One region of the Amycolatopsis sp. NPDC052450 genome, then DNA from elsewhere that is predicted to be linked to it. Evidence: riboswitches for the same ligand, from Rfam matches in the RefSeq annotation. Region 1 holds a riboswitch; each other region holds the start of a gene.
The links. Region 1 has a riboswitch for S-adenosylmethionine ahead of ACIHAO_RS22865 (aminotransferase class V-fold PLP-dependent enzyme). Riboswitches for the same ligand answer to the same signal wherever they lie in the genome.
Positions count from the first base shown of each region.

Region 2: linked by a shared signal. The riboswitch ahead of thrC (threonine synthase) and the one ahead of ACIHAO_RS22865 (aminotransferase class V-fold PLP-dependent enzyme) in region 1 are both predicted to bind S-adenosylmethionine.
Region 3: linked by a shared signal. The riboswitch ahead of ACIHAO_RS14800 (methionine ABC transporter ATP-binding protein) and the one ahead of ACIHAO_RS22865 (aminotransferase class V-fold PLP-dependent enzyme) in region 1 are both predicted to bind S-adenosylmethionine.

Region 1 is NZ_JBIUAQ010000013.1:167,766-171,032, reverse strand. It holds gene ACIHAO_RS22870 (hypothetical protein) at 1-148, opposite strand, end outside; gene ACIHAO_RS22865 (aminotransferase class V-fold PLP-dependent enzyme) at 168-1,532, opposite strand; SAM riboswitch class IV at 1,565-1,679, opposite strand; gene ACIHAO_RS22860 (M23 family metallopeptidase) at 1,842-2,525, opposite strand; gene ACIHAO_RS22855 (potassium/proton antiporter) at 2,657-3,267, opposite strand, start outside.
Region 2 is NZ_JBIUAQ010000021.1:82,485-85,751, forward strand. It holds gene rpsT (30S ribosomal protein S20) at 354-614, shown strand; gene holA (DNA polymerase III subunit delta) at 667-1,650, opposite strand; SAM riboswitch class I at 1,786-1,918, shown strand; gene thrC (threonine synthase) at 1,931-3,196, shown strand; partial or broken gene ACIHAO_RS28970 (ComEC/Rec2 family competence protein) at 3,216-3,267, opposite strand, start outside.
Region 3 is NZ_JBIUAQ010000007.1:158,910-162,176, forward strand. It holds gene ACIHAO_RS14790 (GNAT family N-acetyltransferase) at 1-165, opposite strand, end outside; gene rsmA (16S rRNA (adenine(1518)-N(6)/adenine(1519)-N(6))-dimethyltransferase RsmA) at 206-1,042, shown strand; SAM riboswitch class I at 1,290-1,380, shown strand; gene ACIHAO_RS14800 (methionine ABC transporter ATP-binding protein) at 1,591-2,601, shown strand; gene ACIHAO_RS14805 (4-(cytidine 5'-diphospho)-2-C-methyl-D-erythritol kinase) at 2,724-3,267, shown strand, end outside.

The DNA of each region.
Region 1 (3,267 bases):
ACCCGTAGGAATGCCGCTGGTCTGTACCGGGCGCGTAGGCGAACCAGCCCCAGGATCCCCTTCCGCCGTAGGACAGGGCCACCACCGCCAGCTGGGCGAATCCCAGCAACGCCAGCGGAAACCAGTAACGCGGTCGCTCGTTCCCCATGCGGGGAGAGGCTAGTGGGTCAGGCGCAGAACGGGGGCAGTTCCCGCGGATCGTTCTCCGGGACCCAACGGCCCTCGGGCTTCTCGTACTGCCAGCGGGCGCCGCGGGCGACGATCTGGCGCAGCGCCAGCACGAGCCGGTCCACGTGTTCGGTGGTGCTGCCGAGGCCGAGGCTGACCCGGACGGCCTGCTGCCCGGTCGAACCGGCGGCGGAGATCAGCCGTTTGGTGGCGATGTGCGCGCAGAACGCGCCGTCCCGCACGCCGATGCCGTACTCCGCCGAAAGGACCGCGGCGAGCCAGCCAGGGTCGAAACCGTCGACGACGAAGCTGAGCGTGCCGACCCGGTCGACCGGCGCGTCGAACAGCCGCAGTTCGGCGAATCCGGGAACGGCGGCGAGACCGCGACGCAGCCGCGCCAGCAGTTCGTCCTCGTGGGCGACGATCCCGTCCCAGTTCCCGGCCAGCGTCTGGCAGGCGACACCGAGCGCGTACACGCCGACGGTGTTGGGGGAACCGGCTTCGTGTCGCTCGGGGCCGGAATTCCAGACCACGCCGAGGTTTTCGGAGTCACGGTTGACGAGCTTCGTCGCGCCGCCGCCGGCGAGGTACGGCTGGGCGGCGCGCAGCCAGTCGGCGCGGCCGATCAGCGCGCCCGCACCGAAAGGCGCGTACAGCTTGTGGCCCGAGAGCGCGACATAGTCGACGTCCAGTTCACGCACCGAGATCTTCCGATGCGGGGCGAGCTGCGCCGCGTCGAGCGCGATCCGGGCGCCGTGCCGCCGCGCGACGGCGGCGATCTCCTTGACCGGCAACAGTTCCCCGGTCACGTTGGACGCGCCGGTGATGACGATCAGCCGCGGGCCCTGCGGGCAGTCCGCGAGCGCTTCGTCCACAGCGGACACCGCGGCGAGCCGGGTGCGAGGGGTCTGGATCCGGCGAACATTCGGACCCTTCCACGGCAGCAGCGCGGCGTGGTGGTCGGTGTCGAACACGACGACCGACGTGTGCTTCGGCAGGCTGCGCGCGAGAAGGTTGAAGGAATCGGTGGTGTTGCGGGTGAACACGACGGCGTCGGTCGACCGCGCGTCGACGAAGTCGCGCACGATCCCGCGCGTGCGCTCGTAAAGCTTGGTGGAGATCTGCGAAGCGAACCCGGCGCCGCGATGCACGCTGGCGTACCAGGGCAGGAATTCGTCGACGGCGGCCCGCACCTTGTCCAGACAGGGGGCGCTCGCCGCGTGATCGAGATTCGCGTATCCGATATCGCCGCCGGTCACCAGCGGGACCCGCAGATCGGCACACGCGACCGTCGGGATTTCGTGCGTGGCAACGGTTTCCGCGACAGCGGCGGGGGCGTTCGTGCGTTCGAGAGCGAGAGTCATCGTCATCCTCCGGGCCAGGGGACCCGACGAGGATCCCGCGCTTGCCCGTCGCACCACGCGACGAGCCAGGTCCTCACCCGGGGCACCCCACCGCGGAAGGAGGGTTGCCGGTCAGCTAGCCGGGGCTTGACGCTGACACTCGTGACCTACGGACGAAGTTAGCCGATACACCGGCGATCAAGCCACCCCTCGTCCGCATCTTGAGACGCCGCTCACGTGCTCGCGCAAGCGAGGGAGCCCGCAATTCGGCACCTGATTGCGATGGTCCGGGCCGCGAACTATCGCAATCAGGTGCCGAATTGCGGGAGGTCAGACGCGGAATCGGCCGGGAAGAGGGACGATCGCGCGGGAGGACACCTCGGTCGCGGTCCCCGTGTACTGATCGGTGCCCGCGGTGAACTGCCAGCCACCGAAGGTCTTGCCGTCGACGGTCTCGCCGTAGGCCTCCGCGACCTCGGTCGAGACCTCGTCGTAGGACATGCCGTTCCAGTTGCCCGCGCCGACGCCGAAGTCGCGCGAGTCGCCGCCCTGCGCGGCGGCCGCGGGCAGCGTCCACAGGGTGAAGTGCACGTGGGCGCCGGTGCTGCCGCCACCGCACGGCAGCGCGTTACCGGTCCGGCCGAGGGCGTCACCAGGGGCGACCTTCTGGCCGTCGGTGACCGCGATGCCTTCCAGGTGGTAGTACCCGGTCCGCCAGCCGCCGTCGTGGTCGACGGTCACCCAGTCGCCGCCGTCACAGTGCTGGATCCGGACCGTGCCCGCGAGCGGGGCGCGAACGGTCCGGTCGCCGGGGCTGAAGTCGATGGCGTTCTTCACGCCGGACGTCCCGTTGTCCGAGTGGACCCCCGCCGAGTAGACCGACTGGCCTGTTTCGAAGGGCAGCCCGAACACGGGAAAGGCGCCGGCCGCTGTCGCCGCCGGGGCGGTGAGAACCACCCCGACGAGTGCCGCAGCGACCCCCAAACCGGCGAACCGCACAGGAAGTTTCGTCACCTTGTGTACTCCTTATCCCGCGACACTCACCCATTCGATGGAGTCGATTGCCGGGAAAGTAATCCAAAAGGAGGGCGAAAGGGAAGAAGTTTCTGAGATCAACCGACGAACAGCTGGTGCCGGGCCGTGAACTACTGGCCGGATTCGCCTTTCCACCTGGCGAGGCGTCCGGCGCGGTCGACGGCCCGCAGGCGGCGCTCGGCCGCGTCACGGACTTCGACGGTGGTCACGACGAGTAACTGATCCCGTTCCTGGAGCCGGGTGTTCTTGTTGGGCGTGAAGCCGGTGCCGTCGCGGACGAGGAGGCTGATCGTCGCCCCGATGGGCAGCCGTAGTTCGGCCAGGTAGACGCCGTGCATCTTGGATCCGGCGTTGATCCTGACCTGCAGGAGTTCCGCGCCCATCTCGTCGAGTGGGGCGGAGTCGACGTCGATCTCGTGCGCTTCGGCGTGCTGGGCGAGCCCGAGCACGCGCGCGAGCGGCGTCAGCGTCGCGCCCTGGAGCAGCGTCAGCACGATGACCAGCACGAACACCGCGTCGACCAGTTCCTGCGCGCCGGGCACCCCCGACGACAGGGGGATCAGCGCGAGCACGATCGGGACCGCCCCGCGCAAGCCCGCCCAGGACAGGAACACCTGTTCTCGCCAGGGGATCTTGAACGGCAGCGCCGCGAGCACCACCGACAACGGACGGGCGAGCAACAGCACGACCGCGCCCGCGACCAGGCCCTGGACCAGGCTTT
Region 2 (3,267 bases), on a different contig from region 1:
ACCTTCCCGTTTTCCGCGCATGCGGAAAACACCGGTCCTCCAGGCTTTTGTCCCGTCAGATGAACGGCGGCGCTTCCGGCCCCGCCGATGGTGCCGCTCGGACCTGTCCCCTCTGCCCTGATTGTGTGTTTCCCTGAACGGGCAGGCGGCGGAACCCTAGGCACTACGATCTTCACCGTACCGCAATCACCCCTCCCAGGCGGCCGTGAGCGGCCCCGGGGCGGCTGTTAAGCTTGCCTTTCACCGTCGTGTGGCATTCCGTCATGGAGGAAACCCGCGCCGCTCTCACGAGCATGCAGGGCCAGTCACAGCGCGGCGGCGAAACCACCGAGAGATTCAAGAGGAGCGCCCCCGTGGCCAACATCAAGTCGCAGATCAAGCGCATCACCACCAACGAGAAGGCGCGTCAGCGCAACCAGGCGATCCGGTCCTCGGTGAAGACCGCGATCCGCAAGTTCCGCGAGGCCGCCGACGCCGGCGACAAGGCCAAGGCCCTGGAGCTGCAAAGGGACGCCGCCAAGAAGCTGGACAAGGCTGTGACCAAGGGCGTTCTCCACGCCAACCAGGCCGCCAACAAGAAGTCCGCGCTCGCGAAGCGCGCGAACTCTCTCTGATCGGCTTTCGAAGGGCCCCGGCGACTCGCGTCGCTGGGGCCCTTCGCCATGTTCAGCGGCTTGTGCCGTGGGCGTCGACGACCTCGAGCACGGCGCGTTCCAACGCGTACTCCGGGTTGGCCGCGACCCCCTTGACCTCGGCGTTGAGCCGGGCGACCACCCGCATCGCGGTGGCGAGACCGTCCTGACCCCAGCCGCGGGCCTGCCCCTGCGCCTTGCGTACCTTCCACGGCGGCATCCCCAGTTCGCCCGCCATCTGGTTCGGATTCCCGCGACCGGCGCCGGACACCCGCGCGATCGTCCGGACCGCGTCGGCAAGAGCGTCGGCGACCAGCACGTGCGGCACGCCCAGTTGCATCGCCCAGCGCAGCGACTCGAGCGCCGCGGCCTTGTCACCGGCGACGGCCTTTTCGGCGACGGCGAATCCGTTCACGTCCGCGCGGCCCCGGTGGTAGCGGCGGACCGCCTGCTCGTCGACCGTTCCGCCCGCGTCCGCGACGAGCTGGGTCGCGGCCGACGACAACTCACGCAGATCCGAGCCGACCGCGTCGATCAGCGCGAGCACGGCCGCCCCGTCGATCTTCCCGCCGACCCGGCGGACCTCGTTGCGGACAAAGGATTCCCGCTCAGCGGCCTTGGTCAGCTTCGGGCATTCGACGACCTCCGCCCCCGCCTTCTTCAAGGCGGCGGGGAGCGCCTTCGCGGCCTTGCTCCGACCGCCTCCGCTGTGCACCACGACGAGCACGATGCCGTCGGCGGGCGCCTTGACGTAGGCCATCACCCCGTCGGCGAGCTCCTGTGAAATGTCCTGTGCCGATTCGAGGACGATCACCCTGCCTTCGGCGAACAGCGAAGGGCTGACCATCTCCGCTAGCGCCGGGACTGTGAGGTCCGACACCCGGATCCGGGTGAGATCCGCCGTCGGATCGGCGGCTTTGGCCGCGTCCGAAGCGCCGCGGACCGCGCGTTCGATCAGCAGCTCTTCCTCACCGAGAACCAGGACCAGCGGCGATGGGGCGGAAGCTTGCGTCGTCACGGTGACGATCCTGCCACTCGTCCTCTCGTGTGCTTTGTCCGGTGATGTGTTCCGGGCACGGTGGCCCCACCTGAGGCTCATGTCGTACGGTGTTGGCGAGGCGACGCGATGACACGCGTGCCGACAATCGAATACCGCTCATCCAGAGGGGCAGAGGGAACGGCCCGACGAAGCCCCGGCAACCGGCGTCAGCCTGTCATTCCGCGATCGCGGGATAGCTGACGAACACGGTGCCAATTCCGGCCCGCCACGGCGGGGCAGATGAGGAAAGGACCTCGCGATGACCGCAACCCTCGGCACGACCTCCACCACCAAGACCCCGGATCTCGGACCGGCCGTCGAACTGGTGTCGAAGGAAGAGGGACACCGGCAGCCGCTCGCCCCCGAATTCGTTTCCGCCGAGGACTTCTCGCCGCTCGAAGTCGCCTACGACTTCGGCCGCGTGCGCCGCGAGGACATCGAGGCCGGGCCGAAGAACATCTGGCGCTACAAGAAACTCCTTCCCGTTCCGTCGAACGTCGAAGAGATCCCCAACACCGAACCCGGCGCCACCCGGCTCATCCAGGCCGACAGGCTCGCGAAAGCCTTGGGTGTCAAGAAGGTCTGGGTCAAGGACGACACCGGCAACCCCACGCACTCGTTCAAGGACCGTGTGGTCGCCGTCGCGCTGGCCGCCGCCCGCGAATTCGGCTTCGACGTACTCGCCTGTCCGTCGACCGGCAACCTGGCCAACGCCGTCGCCGCCGCCGCGGCCCGCGCCGGCTGGCGGTCGGTCGTGCTGATCCCGAAAACCCTCGAGCGCGCGAAGATCCTCACCACCGCCGTGTACGACGGCGACCTGATCGCGGTCGACGGCAACTACGACGACGTGAACCGGCTCGCCACCCAGCTCGCCGCCGAGCAGGAGAGCTGGGCGTTCGTCAACGTGAACGTCCGGCCCTACTACTCCGAAGGCTCCAAGACGCTGGCGTTCGAGGTCGCCGAACAGCTCGGCTGGCGGCTGCCCTCCCAGATCGTGGTGCCGATCGCCTCCGGTTCCCAGCTCACCAAGGTGGACAAGGGTTTCCGCGAGTTCGGGCAGCTCGGCCTCGTCGACGAGACGCCGTACAAGGTGTTCGGCGCGCAGGCCACCGGCTGCTCCCCTGTCTCGGCGGCCTTCCGCGCGGGCCACGACGTCGTCCAGCCGGTCAAGCCGGACACGATCGCCCGGTCGCTGGCGATCGGTAACCCGGCCGACGGCCCCTACGTCCTCGATGTGGTCAACCGCACCGGCGGCGCGATCGAAGACGTCACCGACGAAGAGGTCGTCGAGGGCATCCGGCTGCTCGCCCGCACCGAGGGCGTCTTCACCGAGACCGCCGGCGGGGTCACCGTCGCGACGGCCAAGAAGCTCATCGAGACCGGCAAGCTCAACCCGGACGAGGAGATCGTCCTGCTGATCACCGGTGACGGCCTCAAGACCCTCGACGCCGTCGAGGGCAAGATCGGTCCGAAGGCCACCGTCGGCGCCTCGGCCGACGCGGTCCGCGAAGCGCTCGGCATCTGAGTTCCCCGCCCGGCCCGCCTCAAGAACGAGGCGGGCCGCGGGGCTCACCCCGGCGCAGCAAGGCAAGTCCC
Region 3 (3,267 bases), on a different contig from region 1:
GACCGCCGTGGATGCGACAGCGGCCGCGGCCGGGGTGCCGAAGTAGGGCCCGTTGGTCTTGTGCCAAGGCCGCGCGGGATCGAGCAGGTCTTCGAGTGATGAAAGATCGGATGGCCGCCAGTCGCGCAGCCGGACTTTCTCACCTTCGAGTACGACGTCGTCCACCGGCCGATCGTCGCTTGCCGCGGCTGACTACGATCGTCGGGTGACTGAACTGCTCGGCCCTGCGGAGATCAGGGCGCTTGCGGCCGAGCTGGACGTACGTCCGACCAAGAAGCTCGGCCAGAACTTCGTGCACGATCCCAACACCGTGCGCCGCATCGTCGATCTTTCCGGGATCGGCGAAGGTGATGTCGTGCTGGAAGTCGGGCCGGGCCTCGGCTCGCTGACCCTCGGACTGCTCGCGACCGGTGCCGAGGTCGTCGCGGTCGAGATCGATCCCGTGCTGGCGAAGCGACTGCCGGACACCGTGGCCGAACGAGGCGGGGCCGAAAGACTGAAGGTCGTCGGTGCGGACGCTTTGCGGATCACGGCGGACGACCTGCCCGCGCAGCCGACCGCGCTCGTCGCGAATCTGCCGTACAACGTCGCGGTTCCCGTCGTGCTTCACCTGCTCGCCGAGCTGCCGTCGCTGACCAGCGGCCTAGTGATGGTCCAGACCGAGGTCGCGGATCGGATGGCGGCAGGGCCGGGGAGCCGTACTTACGGCGTGCCCAGCGTCAAACTGGCGTGGTACGGGAAGACACGCAAGGTCGCCGCGGTGCCCCGTGCGGTGTTCTGGCCGGTTCCGAATGTGGACTCCGCACTGGTCGCTTTCGAGCGGGGCGAAGTGGTGGCATCCGTCGACCGGGAGCGGCTGTTCGCGGTGGTCGACGCCGCCTTCTCCCAACGGCGGAAGACTTTGCGTGCCGCGTTGGCGTCATGGGCCGGTTCCGCCGAACGCGCGGGGGAGCTGCTCGAAAAGGCGGGGATCGACCCCAAGACCCGCGGGGAGCAGCTGGACGTGCACGAGTTCGCTCGGATCGCCGCCGCGGCCGTCTGACCGACCGCGGCAGATGTGACCGGCACCGCGCCGACGCGAGTTGGTCAAGGTCAGCACGAGTGCGTAAGTCCTCTTCTCGATCTGCCTGAGCACGACCCGTCTTAGCAGGCAGCGTCGCTGTCGAAGTCCACGCACCACTGTCGCTGTCTCATATTATGGACAGCGGATCCTGTATGGTGGACGCGACCAGGCGTGTGATCTGCGCCTACGCGCTTGCTTTCATCCAGTGGGATCGGTTTTACTCAGTGAACCATCCCGAGCGACTGAGAGACCTGGCTCGCCGAAGTCGCAGCAACCACCCTCCACAGGGCAGGTGCTACAGCCAGGACCGATGGAGGCTGTGCCTAATGAACAGGGTCACCCACCCGCTCCTGCTGACCAGGCGACGCGTTGTCGATGAAGGTCGCCGCACGGTAAGTGCGTGTCGACGCTCCACCGTTACTGCCTGAGTTCTTTCCCTTATCTCTGAATCCGTCCGTTCCGGACGGTTACTCGGTGACGGTCGGCGCGCTCGAAAGATGCAGCGCCCCATGTGCATGGAGCCCTTCGTGATCACTGTCGAAAACCTGTCCAAATCCTTTCCCCTCAACGGAAATCCCGTCGTCGCCCTGCGCGATGTGAGCGTGGACATCCAAGCGGGCTCGCTGTTCGGAGTCGTGGGTCCGGCCGGCTCCGGCAAGTCGACCCTCGCTCGTTGCATCGGCCTGCAGGAGCGCCCCGACCGCGGCGTCGTCCGGCTCGACGGCCTCAACACCGGAACCCTCGACGGACGTCGCCTGCGCGAGATCCGCCGCCAGGTCGGTGTCGTGAGCACCAAACCGGAATTGCTCGCCGAGCGCACCATCGCCGGCAACATCGCTTCGCCGCTCGAACAGCTCGGCCTCGACGGTCCGCAGCGTCGCAACCGGGTCGGCAACCTGCTCGACCTGGTCGGGCTCACCCCCCGGGCGGGGCAGCGGCCCGGCGACCTGACCGAAGGGCAGCTGCGCCGGGTGGCCATCGCCAAGGCCCTCGCCGCCGGGCCGTCCGTGCTCTTGGCCGACGACCCGACCGCGGGTGTGCAGCCCGAAGAGTCCGGCGCGGTTCTGACCGTGCTCGACCGGGCGCGTGCCGAGCTCGGAGTCACCGTGCTGCTCACCACTCCCGACGCCGGCGTGGTCCGCCGTGTCTGCGATGACGTCGCGGTACTGGAGGCCGGGGCGATCATCGAACGGGGAACCGTGCTCGACCTGGTCTCCGACCCGAACAGCCGGACCGCGCAGGCGCTGCTTCCCGCGATCGAGACCGGGCGGACGCAGGCCTCGAAGTACGACCGCGCGGTGGACGTCGTGCTCGTCGGCTTCGCTTCGGTCGGTGCGCTGCTGCCGGAAGCCGCCGGTCGCTTCGACGTCGAACTCGCCACCATCGGCGGCGGTCTGACCCGGATCGGTGACACGCCGGTCGGCCGGTTCCGCCTCGGTGTGCGCGGTGAGCGCGCCGACGCCGCGCTCGCCTGGATCGCCGAACGCGGCGGCCACGTGACCCACCCGGTCCGCGGACCGCAGGGCGTCGCCGCCTGATTCCTCCGCGAACGGGCCGTCCAGGACGAAAGCTGTCCGGGCGGCCCGTTTCGTGTGTGACCCGTCCCGTTCTCTTTTCTCCTGGTGACAGCACAAGTGGAGCGGCCACGTAGTCTTGACTGGTGCTCGCCGTCGTACCGCCCCCAGTGACCGTCAGGGTCCCCGCCAAGGTCAACCTGCACCTGTCGGTCGGTGACGTACGCCCGGATGGCTACCACGAGCTGGTGACCGTGTTCCAGGCGCTTTCCCTGACCGACGAGGTGACCGTCGCGGTCACTGAAGACCCAGGCGTCGAGGTCTACGGCGAAGGTGAAGGTGTCGTACCGACAGGGGCCAACAACCTCGCCTGGAAGGCGGCGCAGGCACTGGCGGCCCACGCCGGCAAGGCGGACGCCGAGTCCAAGGTCCGCGTGGTGTTGCGCAAAGGCATCCCGGTAGCGGGCGGGATGGCCGGTGGCAGCGCCGACGCGGCCGCGACCCTGGTGGGCCTCGCGTCGCTTTGGAAGCTCGACATCTCCAGAGACGAGCTGGCGGGTATCGCCGCGAAGCTCGGCAGCGATGTTCCTTTCGCGCTCTACGGCGGAACCGCGCTGGGTACCGGCCGGGGTGAGCAGCTGGTGCCGGTCTTGTCGAGGCACACGTTCCATTGGGTCCTGGCGTTCGACC